DNA from 2 places in the Mucilaginibacter sp. NFR10 genome. Region 2 is predicted to be linked to the other one. Evidence: riboswitches for the same ligand, from Rfam matches in the RefSeq annotation. Region 2 holds a riboswitch; the other holds the start of a gene.
What was found. A riboswitch is a leader RNA that binds a small molecule or an ion and turns the genes downstream of it on or off. The one in region 2 is predicted to bind cobalamin.
Positions count from the first base shown of each region.

Region 1: it holds a riboswitch for cobalamin, as region 2 does, so the genes downstream of both, metE (5-methyltetrahydropteroyltriglutamate--homocysteine S-methyltransferase) here and BLP33_RS05425 (TonB-dependent receptor plug domain-containing protein) in region 2, are expected to answer to the same signal.

Region 1 covers NZ_FMTV01000002.1:633,001-639,444, reverse strand. The annotation lists gene BLP33_RS10515 (cysteine-rich CWC family protein) at 1-19, opposite strand, end outside; gene metE (5-methyltetrahydropteroyltriglutamate--homocysteine S-methyltransferase) at 75-2,399, opposite strand; cobalamin riboswitch at 2,574-2,765, opposite strand; gene BLP33_RS10505 (MFS transporter) at 2,976-4,214, opposite strand; gene BLP33_RS10500 (TetR/AcrR family transcriptional regulator) at 4,563-5,159, shown strand; gene BLP33_RS10495 (TlpA family protein disulfide reductase) at 5,165-6,444, opposite strand, start outside.
Region 2 covers NZ_FMTV01000001.1:1,314,434-1,320,877, reverse strand. The annotation lists gene BLP33_RS05440 (acyltransferase family protein) at 1-447, shown strand, start outside; gene BLP33_RS05435 (SRPBCC family protein) at 515-1,249, opposite strand; gene BLP33_RS05430 (serine hydrolase) at 1,315-2,643, opposite strand; cobalamin riboswitch at 2,618-2,817, shown strand; gene BLP33_RS05425 (TonB-dependent receptor plug domain-containing protein) at 2,937-4,886, shown strand; gene BLP33_RS05420 (DUF6580 family putative transport protein) at 4,938-5,510, shown strand; gene BLP33_RS05415 (SIR2 family NAD-dependent protein deacylase) at 5,598-6,284, shown strand; gene BLP33_RS05410 (Dph6-related ATP pyrophosphatase) at 6,323-6,444, shown strand, end outside.

The sequences.
Region 1 (6,444 bases), on a different contig from region 2:
TATTTTCATGCTTTGTCATATTAGGTATATAAAACTGCTGTGCACCTGTTACGGTACACAGTAGTTTTTTTTATTTAAGCAGTTACATTGCTGATAACATTTTCGCGGACAGCTTTCGCGGCTTCAACCATTTCTATTAAGGCTTTTTGGGTTTCATCCCAGCCCCGTGTTTTTAAGCCACAATCGGGATTTACCCAAAGCTGGGCATCGGGTATTACGGCCTGGGCGCGTTTAAGCAAACGGATCATTTCCTCCCTGTTGGGTACGCGGGGCGAATGGATATCATATACACCGGGGCCAATTTCATTAGGATACTTAAAATCGGCAAAAACATCCAGCAGCTCCATTTGCGAACGCGATGTTTCTATCGTGATCACATCGGCATCCATATCGGCTATGCTTTTAATAATGTCATTAAACTCCGAATAGCACATGTGCGTGTGGATCTGTGTACTGTCCTGAACGCCGCTCGCCGAAATCCGGAAAGCTTTAACTGCCCAGTCGAGGTAATTTGCCCTGTCATCCCTGCGAAGCGGTAATCCTTCACGAATGGCCGGTTCATCTATCTGGATGATCTTGATACCGGCGCTTTCCAGGTCACAAACTTCGTCACGAATGGCCAATGCTATCTGCGTACAGGTTTCGGAACGGGGCTGGTCATTGCGCACAAACGACCATTGCAAAATAGTCACCGGGCCGGTTAACATACCCTTCATCCATTTTGAGGTTAACGATTGCGCATAAGCCGACCATTTTACCGTCATAGGCTGTGGCCTTGATACATCGCCATAAATAACCGGTGGCTTAACACAGCGGCTGCCATAGCTTTGCACCCAGCCATTTTGTGTAAAGGTAAAACCGGCCAGTTGTTCGCCAAAGTACTCAACCATATCATTACGTTCAAACTCGCCATGTACCAGCACATCCAACCCTATTTCTTCCTGCCATTTTATAGCCTTTTCAGTTTCGGTAGCTATCAGTTTGTTATACTCCCCCAGGGTTATCGCACCTTTTTTTAATTGGGCACGCCAGCTTCGTACTTCGGTTGTTTGCGGGAACGAACCAATAGTTGTGGTAGCAAAAAGCGGCAGGTCAAGCAGTTGCTGCTGCTGTTCTTTCCGTGCAGGAAAAGCACTTATACGCTTTGCATCATTTTCGGTGATGGCGCTTACACGCTGTTTAACTGCTGGGTTATGGATCAGTGCAGATGTTCGGCGGGCCTCGTTTGCCTGCCGGTTTTTTGCCAGTTGATGCAGGCTGCTATCGCTCACCACATCTTCCGATAACTTGCTGAGCAATACCACTTCGTTTATTTTCTGCCGCGCAAAAGCCAGCCACTGTTTAATTTCAGGAGTAAGCACTTCATCGTTGGTTTCATTTTGCAGATCGCATGGCGAATGGATCAATGAGCATGAAGGGGCTATCCAAACGCGGTCGGCACCTAATTTATCCTTCGCATTCTTTATAATGACCAGCGAGTTAACAAAATCATTTTTCCAGATATTGCGCCCGTCAACAACACCTAAAGAAAGGATAGTTTTTTGGGGCAGATGCTCTATTACTTCATTCAATTGCTGAGGCGCCCGCACTAAATCGACATGTAAAACATCAACAGGTAAAGTTGCCGCTAATTGAGTGTTATCGCCCAGGCGTTCAAAATAAGTTGCCAAAACTATCTTCAGGAAAGGAAATTCTTTCCTCAATTGCTTATAGGTATCTTTAAATACCTCCTGTTGTTTTTCGCTTAAATCAAGCGCTAAAAACGGCTCATCAAACTGGACCCATTCGGCACCCAAAGCTTTAAGCTTATTCAGGATATCAAAATAAACAGGCAGCAGATTTTTGATCAGGTCTATCCTATCGAAACCAGCCTCTTTCTCTTTGCCCAACAACAGGTACGATACAGGCCCGATCAACACCGGCTTGCTAACGATGCCCAATTGTTTAGCCTCATAAAACTCATCGATAACTTTGGTGGAGAAAAGTTTAAACTGCTGGTCTTTATAAAACTCGGGTACTATGTAATGGTAATTGGTATCAAACCATTTGGTCATTTCCATGGCTACCACATCCAATCCATCTTTTTGATAGCCGCGGGCCATAGCAAAATACAGATCGAGCTCGGTATTGCCTTTTTGACTGATCACTTCATGATAGCGTTTAGGAATAGCGCCAAACATCAGTGAATGATCAAGCACCTGGTCATAAAATGAAAAATCATTTGATGGGATCACGTCGATCCCGGCTTCTTTTTGCAGCAGCCAGTTTTCTTCCCTGATGTATTTACCCACGGTAAGCACATTTTTTAAGCCCGTTTTGCCTGCCCAATAGTTTTCGCAGACTTTTTTCAATTCGCGCCGGCTACCAATACGCGGGTAACCTAAATTTTGCGTTAGCATTTCTTTTAATTGATTAAATGAATAAATCGGTTAAAAGCCCTTTCAGCTAAGCTTCGTAATGTTTTATGATATGTAAAATATGGAGAGAATATATGGTCACAGCCCGTCATAACGGGCCATAGACCCAAACAGGCAAGTAATCATAACCCAGACCAAGCTTCATACCGCGAAAGCATTGTCAATTCAGTATTAGGCAGGTCTCCTGACTTGTAACATTTTTGCCGTCCTTCCCATCCCCATTCATCAGGACAGTGGACATTACTGGCAAAAACCTTTGTGTTACTTACAGTTGCGCGACAGTTCGTGATTTACACACGATTCCCTATTAATCTACAATTAAGTAAAACCTATACCGGTTGATGAAGTAAAGTAAAGAACTTATCGGGGCAAATATAAGGATCTGCCGGCTGAATATTCAGGTTATTTCTTGGTTAAATTGTAACCCGCACAATGGTCAACAAACAGATCAGCCTAATAAAGCGTTGAATTGTACCATTCTTATGTATCATTGTAAAACAGGTGAAGCCGATAATTAATTACCGGCTTCACCTATTATTTAAGGCGATATCATTCAGCTTATACAGCTACCTCAGCATTTAAAATAACAGCCGCTTCTTCTTGTTTTTGGTGCGAAGCCCTCGCTTTGATGAAAAGCACCAGTGTAACAACAGCCAGTATCGCGAACGATAAATAAGCGGTTCCTAATAACTGCTGATTTTTGATGGCCATAATATTTACAATGCCGTAGCTAAAAAATGAAGTGATAATATAAAGTGAGCCGCCGGTCACGCCGCTTGCGATACCCGCATTTTTTGAAAACCGGCCTAAACAGTAAGCAAATATATTATTGAATATAAAGCCAGATAATAGGTGGACCAATGCTGTAAATGCCATCAGCGTAAATAAATTTGTTTTAATCCCTGCTGTAAACACCATTAAAGCTGCAAAGCCTAATTGCAGTGCAAGCGCTATCGATACTTTTTTGATAAGCGGTTTCCTGATGAGGGTTTTTGAAATAATACCGCCCGCCATCAATGATACCCCCGAAAGCAGCGAACAATAACCGGTTACCACAGGCGACAAATGAAATACATGCTCAATTATAAAAGGGCTGCTCATACCATACACCACCAGCATGGCATAGCTCAGGGAGATCAGGATGAGGCCCAGGGAAAAATCGCGGGTTTTAATGGTAGCCAGGTAAACCTGCAGAATACTTTTAGCTTTGAACGGGTGATAATTTTTTAATGATTCGCCACCGTATACCAGCTCTAAAACAAGTAGCGAAAGAGTGGCTATTCCCAGGAAAAGGAAATTGGATTCCCAGCCAAAGGCAGCTTCAAGGTAACCTCCGATAAAAGGCGCTACAATAGGCGCGGTTGCCCAGATGATAGAAAAAAGGCTGGTATAATGTTTAAGCTGCTCGCCCGAATACATATCTACAAAGTATGCCCTCTTCCCTACTACAATAAGCGCTACCGTGATGCCCTGCAAAATACGCATTGCATAAATAAGCTCGATATTATGACAGATAGCTATGACAAAACTTGCAAATGCAAACACCAGTAAAGAGACAGTACCGATACGGTACCGGCCAAAGCTATCGAGCAAGCTGCCAACAAACAACTGACTAACGCCCGAACTGATCATAAACGCGATGAGCGAAAGCTGAACGGCCGAATTATTGACAGCTAATTCCCTGGCCATAGAAGGTAGGGAAGGTATATAAATATCAGTTGCAAAACCCGAAAGCGGGATCAGCGCGAACGCTAAAATTGTGCTGATGCCCCTGTGATGTTCTTTTATAAGTTTCATAGCTTAATGTTAAAATTTAACAAATCGTAAAAACAGTATGCTGTGCGTTTTTATTTAAAACAAAAGTAGACTAATTGGTTTATTAAATAAAACCATTTGGTCTGCTTTTAACCATGTTTACATTACTATGTCAATCACTGCTTAGCCGGCTTATAAATACAGGCATTCATAAGATAAGTGTAAAAAAATCAACCTAAAGTTATACATTCACAAACCAAACCTGAAAATAAAACACTAACTAACAGCTATTTACAAATAATAAAACACTCAGTTAATTTCAACCAGCCAATCAACGGCCTTTATTTTTTTAAACCATTTAGTCTATATTTGCATAGTAAATAACTGAAGATGAGCAAAGGCGAGCAAAAAAGGCAATTCATTATTGAGCAGGCAGCGATTTTATTTAATGAGAGGGGAATTGCCGGCACTTCGGTTGATGAGATACTTGAAGTTGCCAATACCAGTAAGGGATGTTTTTATGGCCATTTTGAAAGCAAAGACGAACTGGCACAAGCCGCTGTTGATTACCTTTTAGGAAAACTAAACGACAGGAGGAACAACACAGTAAGCAAACATAAAACTGCCATTGCCAAGATCAATGCCGCTTTAGACAACAGCAAAAATCCATTGAAAAGCTATATTGAAGGCGGCTGCCCGATAGTTAATTTTTCGACAGAGACGGATGATACTAACCCGGCCATCAAAAAAAAGTTAAAAGACATGGTTGATACCGCTATAACAACCTATGCCAATATTATTCAGGACGGAATTAGTAATGGAGAACTCTCAAACGCCATAAACCCCGTTGAATTTGCAACCCGGATGATGCTTTCGATAGAAGGAGGCAACGCGATCTGCAGGGTATTAAACAGCACAAAACCAATGCAGATCATGATCAATAGCCTGAAAACTGAACTGGCATCATATGCCCTGGAAAAAGCATAAACACACTACGGCTTCGCGATTGCTTCATTGATCAATTGTTCGGCCTGCGCACTCCCTGGGCCGGGAGCGTCAAAACTGAGCATTTTGCCTTCTTTATCAATCAGTATATATTTTGGAATTGCATAGGCTATGTATGATTGTGCAACTGTACCGTCTTTGTCATAAAGCTGCAGCCAGTCCGGCTTTTCTTCTTTGAGTGCATTTCGCCATTCCTTTTCTCCGTCATGTACGGCAATACTGACAAAAGCAACCTGCGGATTAGTTTTAAACTTGTCGCTTAGTTTTTTATATGCGGGCATTTCCTGGCGGCAGGGCCCGCACCAGCTGGCCCAAAGGTCAATATAAATAACTTTTCCTTTAAAATCGGCCAGGTTAAAAACCTTGCCACGGTCGCTGGGCAAAGTAAAAGCCGGGGCCGGTTTCCCAATTTGTACCTGCATCAGCTGGAGCTTTTTTTCGGTAAAATTCCCGGCGACGTTATTTTTTAAAGCCGGGTTATTAATTGCGTCAATGAATACGCGCATCTCCTTTTGGGCTATATTCAATTTTTCAAGAGAGTTAGCACTACCAATTCTTTTTTCAACGTACCGGTTTAGATAATAGTCCCTTACCTTGCCGGTAAAAAGCTGTTTGATTTTGCCAAGTGTGTACCCGGGCTGCTTCACCGATGCAGAATCGCGCAGCAGATCCAGCCGCTGTTCATAGGCATAATAAAGGGGCAAAACCCATGATTTATAGTCTTCTGATACTAAATATTCGTCATGCGATATACCTTTTGAAAATGCTGAAGGGGTATTTTTTGATACCAGCTCCCTCATCTGCGCCACATTGTATTTACTCAAATCAAGGTGTTGAAGCAGCATGTAAAAATTTAAGCTTTGATTATCTAAATCAATCATTTTCTTAAACGTATTGAAATATTGATCTTGCTTTGCCGGCTTGTTAAACACAACACTTAGTAACGAGTCTTCCAACGTTTTGCTTTTTTTAAGGAATTGGATTAACTCATCGGTCTTTAGTTCATACCACGCTGTCTTGTCGTTCCGGGCAACCAGGATTGAATCTAATTTTACACGGTATTGATTGGTTTCGGCACCTATACCGGTTATCTTTTTAGTTTTCGACAGGTTGACATAATCAATAGCGTCACCGGTTATATGGAGATCATAACCCGGTGCCACATAGATCCGGTTGATTTGAGTGTTGTTTTGCTGGATGCTGGTGCGTTGAGGCTTGGCTATTTTGTACGTTTTTAAATAAAACTCGCCCGAATCATTAAGCCTGA
Region 2 (6,444 bases):
TTTCAATCAATTGGTGTCGGCTGTTTTTTTGCGTTGATGGCGTCCAAAGAAATTTTGAATGTAATTTGGCTCAAACAAACAAAGGCAGCTGGCAATATTTTGGCTATAATATTGATGTTTGGATTGCGCTTTGACGAATTTTATACCTTAAAATCACTGTACGTAAACCTGGCGATTTCAGTAATTACCGGCTATTTAATTTTAAGCAATATCGTACCCGCAAACGATTGGATTTTTAAGGTGTTAAACAATAAATTTCTATCATTTATTGGTATTCTATCTTATGGCATATACATATGGCAACAGTTATTTACCGGCCGGGATAGTAAAATGCTATTAAGCATATTTCCTAACAATGTATTGGGTTTGATTACTGTCCCTTTATTATCGTATTATCTTTATGAACGGCGTTTTCTAAAACTCAAATCAAAATTCACCCATAAATGATGCTATTGTTGTAAGATATAAAGGCGCTCGCATTACCTGAGCGCCCTTGGATAAAGGTGTTATTTTTTTATTTGACGACAATTACTTCAACAAACTCATCCGGATCGTTATTGATATCCATATACTGTTTAAAGTTCTGAATATCCTTATCAACCATATTTTTGAATACCGGGTTTAGTATTTTGGCTATGCCTGCGCCTACACCGCCTGCCGGGGGCTGATAACTGATCACCACATCAACAATGGTACCCTGCCCGTCAACCGTATCCTGAAAACGAATTTTACCCGCATTATTAATCATCGAATCAGACAGCGAACTCCAGCCGATCACTTCATTAGGTTCGTCATGGACAATTTCGGCATGCCAGCTGATTGTAGCTACATTTTTGGGAAGCTTCAAAACCCAGTGTGAATATTTAGAGTCGATGACCTCCACACTTTCCAGGTGTTTCATAAAAAGGGGCAGGTTATCAAGCTTGCGCCAAAATTCATAAACCTTTTGCCGGGGTTTATTTACAATAAACGACGAACGAATATTTACATTTATGGGATTGGTGGATAGTTTACCAATACGTTTGTAAAGCTCACAATGCCCTGTGATGCCCCTGTTTAACAAATAGCCACCGGCACCTATTTTTACGATACTTGCAAACGGGTTTTTAAAAATATTTTTAAAACCTGAGAAACCGAGCTTCATACCACCTGCGATGGACGTAAAGCGTTCGGGCCAATTCAGGTTTATGCGGTCATCTCCATAAAGCACAGGGAAGTTGTCGGTATATTTTACTATTGTAGTTGCCATAGGTTTTTAAATAGTTATCGTTTTTAAAACACCTTTAGGGCTACTAAGTTTTCCAGAAGTGAATTTTATTGCTTTTTGCTATAAGTAAATTTAAATTTAGTTAAATGGGGCAGGTGTTTTTTAGGGCGCTTGAGTTCATATTGGTATATCACCTGGCCAAGGTTTTTCAGGAAAGGCAGGCATACCGTTGTGTACTCGTATTTATTATCGTTCAGTATCCCATCTTCATTTGATTGCACGACGGCACTGAGCATGAACTCAACATTGTTTTTAAAATCTACGATATATGCATTATCAATATCATAACCATAACTATCACCAACTTTATTAAAGATCCTGATGTCAGGGTTAATAACTGCTGTACTGTCTCCGCCATAGAACAAAAACTTGCAATAAGCCGGGAAATATTCGGGGCGGCGATAGGTGGGTTTGGTGTTTTCGGTGGGGAAGGTACTCATATAACGGTAAATGAAGCGATAGTCATCTATCGTTAAATTAAAGCGTTGCTTTTTAGGGCAAGTTTCAGGAAACAACAACCTTTTAAGCACCATTTGCTGATCGGCGAGAGAGTAAACATTCTTTTCAGAAAAGTCAAGAGGCTTGTTAACCAACCGTTCGCTGCTATCTAAATAAGCTTTACCCTGCAGCATGTTTTCCAGGTGCATGGGATAATTTGACGCATCATATAGCGCCGGTTTCTGATAAATTAGCTTATTATCATTGTAAAAATCAATAGGGTTGGTGTGCTTTGTGCTTTCGCCTGCATCACCTATGGCTAACCTGCCTACAATACGGGTATTGTTAAGATGATACTTCTTTAGCTTTTGATTGATCTCTGCACGGCCGACAAATTCATAGAGCCGGTTATATGCATCATTATCGCTTACCAGCAAGATCTTTTTAATATAATTTTCGATACTCGGCAAACCTGTTGAGGATGATGTATCTATTTTAACTTTAGTCTGGCCGGCAAATGCGCTATCAGTAATCATGACCGATTTGCGGCTTAAGCCTTTTATTTTTAATTCGTTAAGTTTCTCAAGCGCAAAAATGGCCGTTGGAAGCTTTACCGTGCTCGCGGGGTAAAAATAATGATGCGCATTAAGATGATAGCTGTATGAAGTAAAGTGCGGAACATTGTCTTTATCCCTGTCGATCCGGGTATATAGGATCTGTATTTCGTTTTGTGCAGGATGGTTCAAAACGCCTGAAAATAGTTCGGGATTGCTATATAGTAAACCTTTCAGAAAAACGGTATCGGGATGTTGGGCAAAACTGCCAAGCGCGCCCATCATCAATAATAAAATGCAGCAATATTTCATCATGATAAATATAGTTATGTAGTTTGAGGTTAACAGATACTTATTGTACTTTTGCAGCGCTTTAGGTTTCATTAAACTATTTTTTTAATGAATTAAAAGGGAATACGGTGTAAATCCGTAACTGTCCCGCAGCTGTAAGCTCCGTAACCGTTGCCAAATCTATACAGCCACTTTCTGTAAACAGGAGGGAAGGCCAGGCAAAATGGGGAGCAAGTCAGAAGACCTGCCAAGGCATTATATGTTATTCATAGCTTTCGGGGATTGAAGCTTGGATGTGAATGCTCTTCGTTTGGCGTGTTTTCATTTTATTCATTTCCGTGTATGCTATTAAGGCTGCATTATTATTTTATACATATCAATCATACATGGAAAAAAAGTACGCTAAAATTATTTTAGGATTCGGTTTGTTAACTGTTGGGTTATCTACCTCAGCAGCATATGCACAGGATACCACACGCACACTCAATACGGTAGTAGTAACTGCAAGCCGGTCGCCTAAAAAACTGTCAGACATTGGCCGCGTTGTTACCATCATTTCTGCCGATGAGATCAATAAATCGCAGGGCAAATCATTGCCTCAATTATTAAATACGGTTGCCGGGATAACTTTTTCTGGTGCAAATAATGCCCCCGGTATCAGCACATCGGTTTTCCTGCGCGGGGCTTCATCTGGCAATACCCTTATCCTGGTTGATGGTTTTCCGGTAAACAATGCTTCGGGCATTGATGGTAGTTATGATCTTAACGCTTTTTCGCTGGATCTGATAGATCATATCGAGATCTTGAAAGGAAGCGGTTCAACGCTGTATGGTTCTGATGCTGTAGCAGGCGTTATTAATATCATCACAAAAAAAGCTAAACAGCAAGGATTAACCGGTGGATTGCAGCTAACAGGTGGCAGCTATAATACGTTCAAAGAGTCGGCCTCATTAATTGGACAGGTGAAAAATACAGGCATAGCCATTAATCTGTCAAATACCGATTCAAAAGGCTTTGCCGCGGCTACAGATACCACTGGCAAAGGCGATTTTAAGAAAGATGGTTTTCACCAACGTTCGGCCAGTGTAAACCTGAGCCAAAATGTCTCATCTAAATTTATTCTTAATGGAAACCTGCAGGTGAGCCACAATACTGGTGATCTGCCTTACGGTTCTTTTATAAACGACAATGATTACACTTATAAAAACACATTTTTATTTGGTGGCATAGGTGCAAAATTGATTTTACCAAAAGGTAACCTCAACGTGAACCTGTCGCAAAATACGGTTCAAAATGATTTCAATAACCTGCCATCTGACAATTACGGAACCCACCAGGTTACAAAAAATACAGGTCGTATAACCAATGTCGAAGCTGTGTTTAATTATGAATTGAATAAGTATTTTGATATTACCAGCGGTGCGGCCTTTAAATACAGCAACACAAGCCAGTACAGTCTGTATGAATCAACATCTTATCCGGGTGTGCCGAGCATTATTAAAGCTGGTGATGCTGCTAATAACATATTCAGCGCTTATACGTCGTTATTTTTCAAATACGATATCTTCCACATGGAGTTAGGTGGCAGGTACAACAACCATAGCAAATATGGCGACAAGTTTACCTACACCATCAACCCATCATTATTCCTTGCCGATCAGTTTAAGATCTTTGGCACCATAGCTTCGGCCTTCAAATCACCTTCGTTATATCAGTTGTTTTCAGAATATGGTAATGCTAAATTAAACCCTGAAATCACAACATCATATGAAGCAGGTTTTGATTGGGATATTGTTAAGAATACCCTTTCATTTAATACCCAGTTTTTCAAGCGCAATACCAAAGATGTTATCTATTTTAAAAACCTGTCTGGCCCTCCTTATAGTCAATATGCAAACGGGCAACAGCAAAAAGATAAAGGCTTTGAAACCGAATTAAAATATCACGATAATAACATTCATGCATCTGCATATTACGCTTATGTAACAGGTAAACTAACCGACGAAGCCGGTACACAAACCGGCAACCTTTACCGCAGGCCTAAAAGTACTTTAGGTACCAACATCAGTTATGATATTTTAAACGATTTTCAGGTTGGCGTTAACTACAAATATACAGGCAACCGTACTGACCTGACTTTTACAAACAATGGATCGGAAGTGATTACATTGAAACACTATAACCTGGTAGATTTACATTTGGAATACAAGGCAACCAAAAATCTAAATGTTTTTGGCGATCTGAACAACGTTTTGGATACCAAATACGTAGATTGGTTAGGATATAACACCCGTGGTATCAACTTCATGCTTGGTGCCAGGTATCAATTTAAATAGCGTTTGCGTATTGTTCGGATTATTAAGTAATTTTACGCCATATATAAAATCATGACCGCAAAAGATAACACCAACCGCAACCTGTTCCTGATCCTGATGATCCTGGTTGCTGCCGCATTCAGGCTTTTAGCATTTAAGTATAAAGAATTGAGTAATTTCAATCCGGTAGGTGCTATTGCATTATTTGGCGGTGCTTATTTTACCTCAAAGTGGAAAGGGTATGCTACTGTATTGCTTACGTTGTTTACTACAGATATCGTGATTAATTACCTGTATACTTCAAAGTTAACTTTATGGTATGGCGGAGCCGCATGGGTTTACCTGTGTTTTGCATTAATGGTGCTTGTTGGTAATTTGCTTGAAAAGGTAAATGTTCTTAATGTGCTTTTAGGCTCAATCGCAGCAGTTTTAATTCACTGGTTAATTACAGATCTGCCCTGGTTATATGGTACACTTTATCCGCATACCTTAGCTGGCTATGGTGAATCATTGATTAAAGCTATTCCGTTTGAGAAAAATATGGCATTGGGTACATTAGTATTTAGTGCAATACTTTTTGGTGGTTTTGAATTGGCTAAGAATAAGTACACTTTTCTTCAGGACAAAAAGCAATTGGCTTTATAATATAAAAGCGTTTAAATTTAAAGCGGATTGTTGAAAGGCAGTCCGCTTTTTTTATGGCCTAATCAATTATCATCTGTTTATATTAAAATGAAAAACTTAGTAGTGTTAACCGGCGCAGGTATCAGCGCCGAAAGTGGTTTAAAAACCTTCAGGGATAGCGATGGGCTTTGGGAAGGGTATAATATTGAAGACGTAGCCACCCCCGAAGCCTGGGAGCATAACCCGGTTATGGTACAGCAATTTTATAACGAGCGCCGTAAATCTGTATTGGAAGCAAAACCTAATGCGGCCCACTATGCACTTGCTGCGCTCGAAGAAAAGTATAGGGTAACCATCATTACTCAAAATATAGATGACCTGCATGAAAGGGCAGGTTCAACCAATGTGGTGCATTTACATGGCATTATCACCCGCTCACAATCAAGTATCAAACCAGAACTTACTTATCCTATCGATGGGTGGGAAATTAAAATGGGAGAGCTTTGCGAATTAGGTTCACAATTACGTGCGCACGTAGTTTGGTTTGGTGAGCCCGTACCAATGATAGAACATGCAGCCGCTATATGCGTGGGGGCTGATATATTTATGCTTATAGGTACCTCCCTTGCTGTTTACCCGGCCGCAGGGCTTATCGGTTATGTTGACCGCGAGACGCCAAAGTATATTATCGATCCCAATATACCTTTTGTAAATGTTAAAGGGCCGGTTATTAAAATCCAGGAAAAAGCAACAGTTGGCGTACCTGAATTAGTGAACCAATTATTAAAGGATTAAATCACTAATTCGCTAACTCACTAAATCACCAATTAAATATGAAGTGTATCTTCAATTGGAGCGGCGGTAAAGACAGCGCCCTCGCTTTATATCATTGCCTGCAAAATCCGGATCTTGAAATCGCCTATCTTGTAACTACGATCAATGATGCAGCCGACAG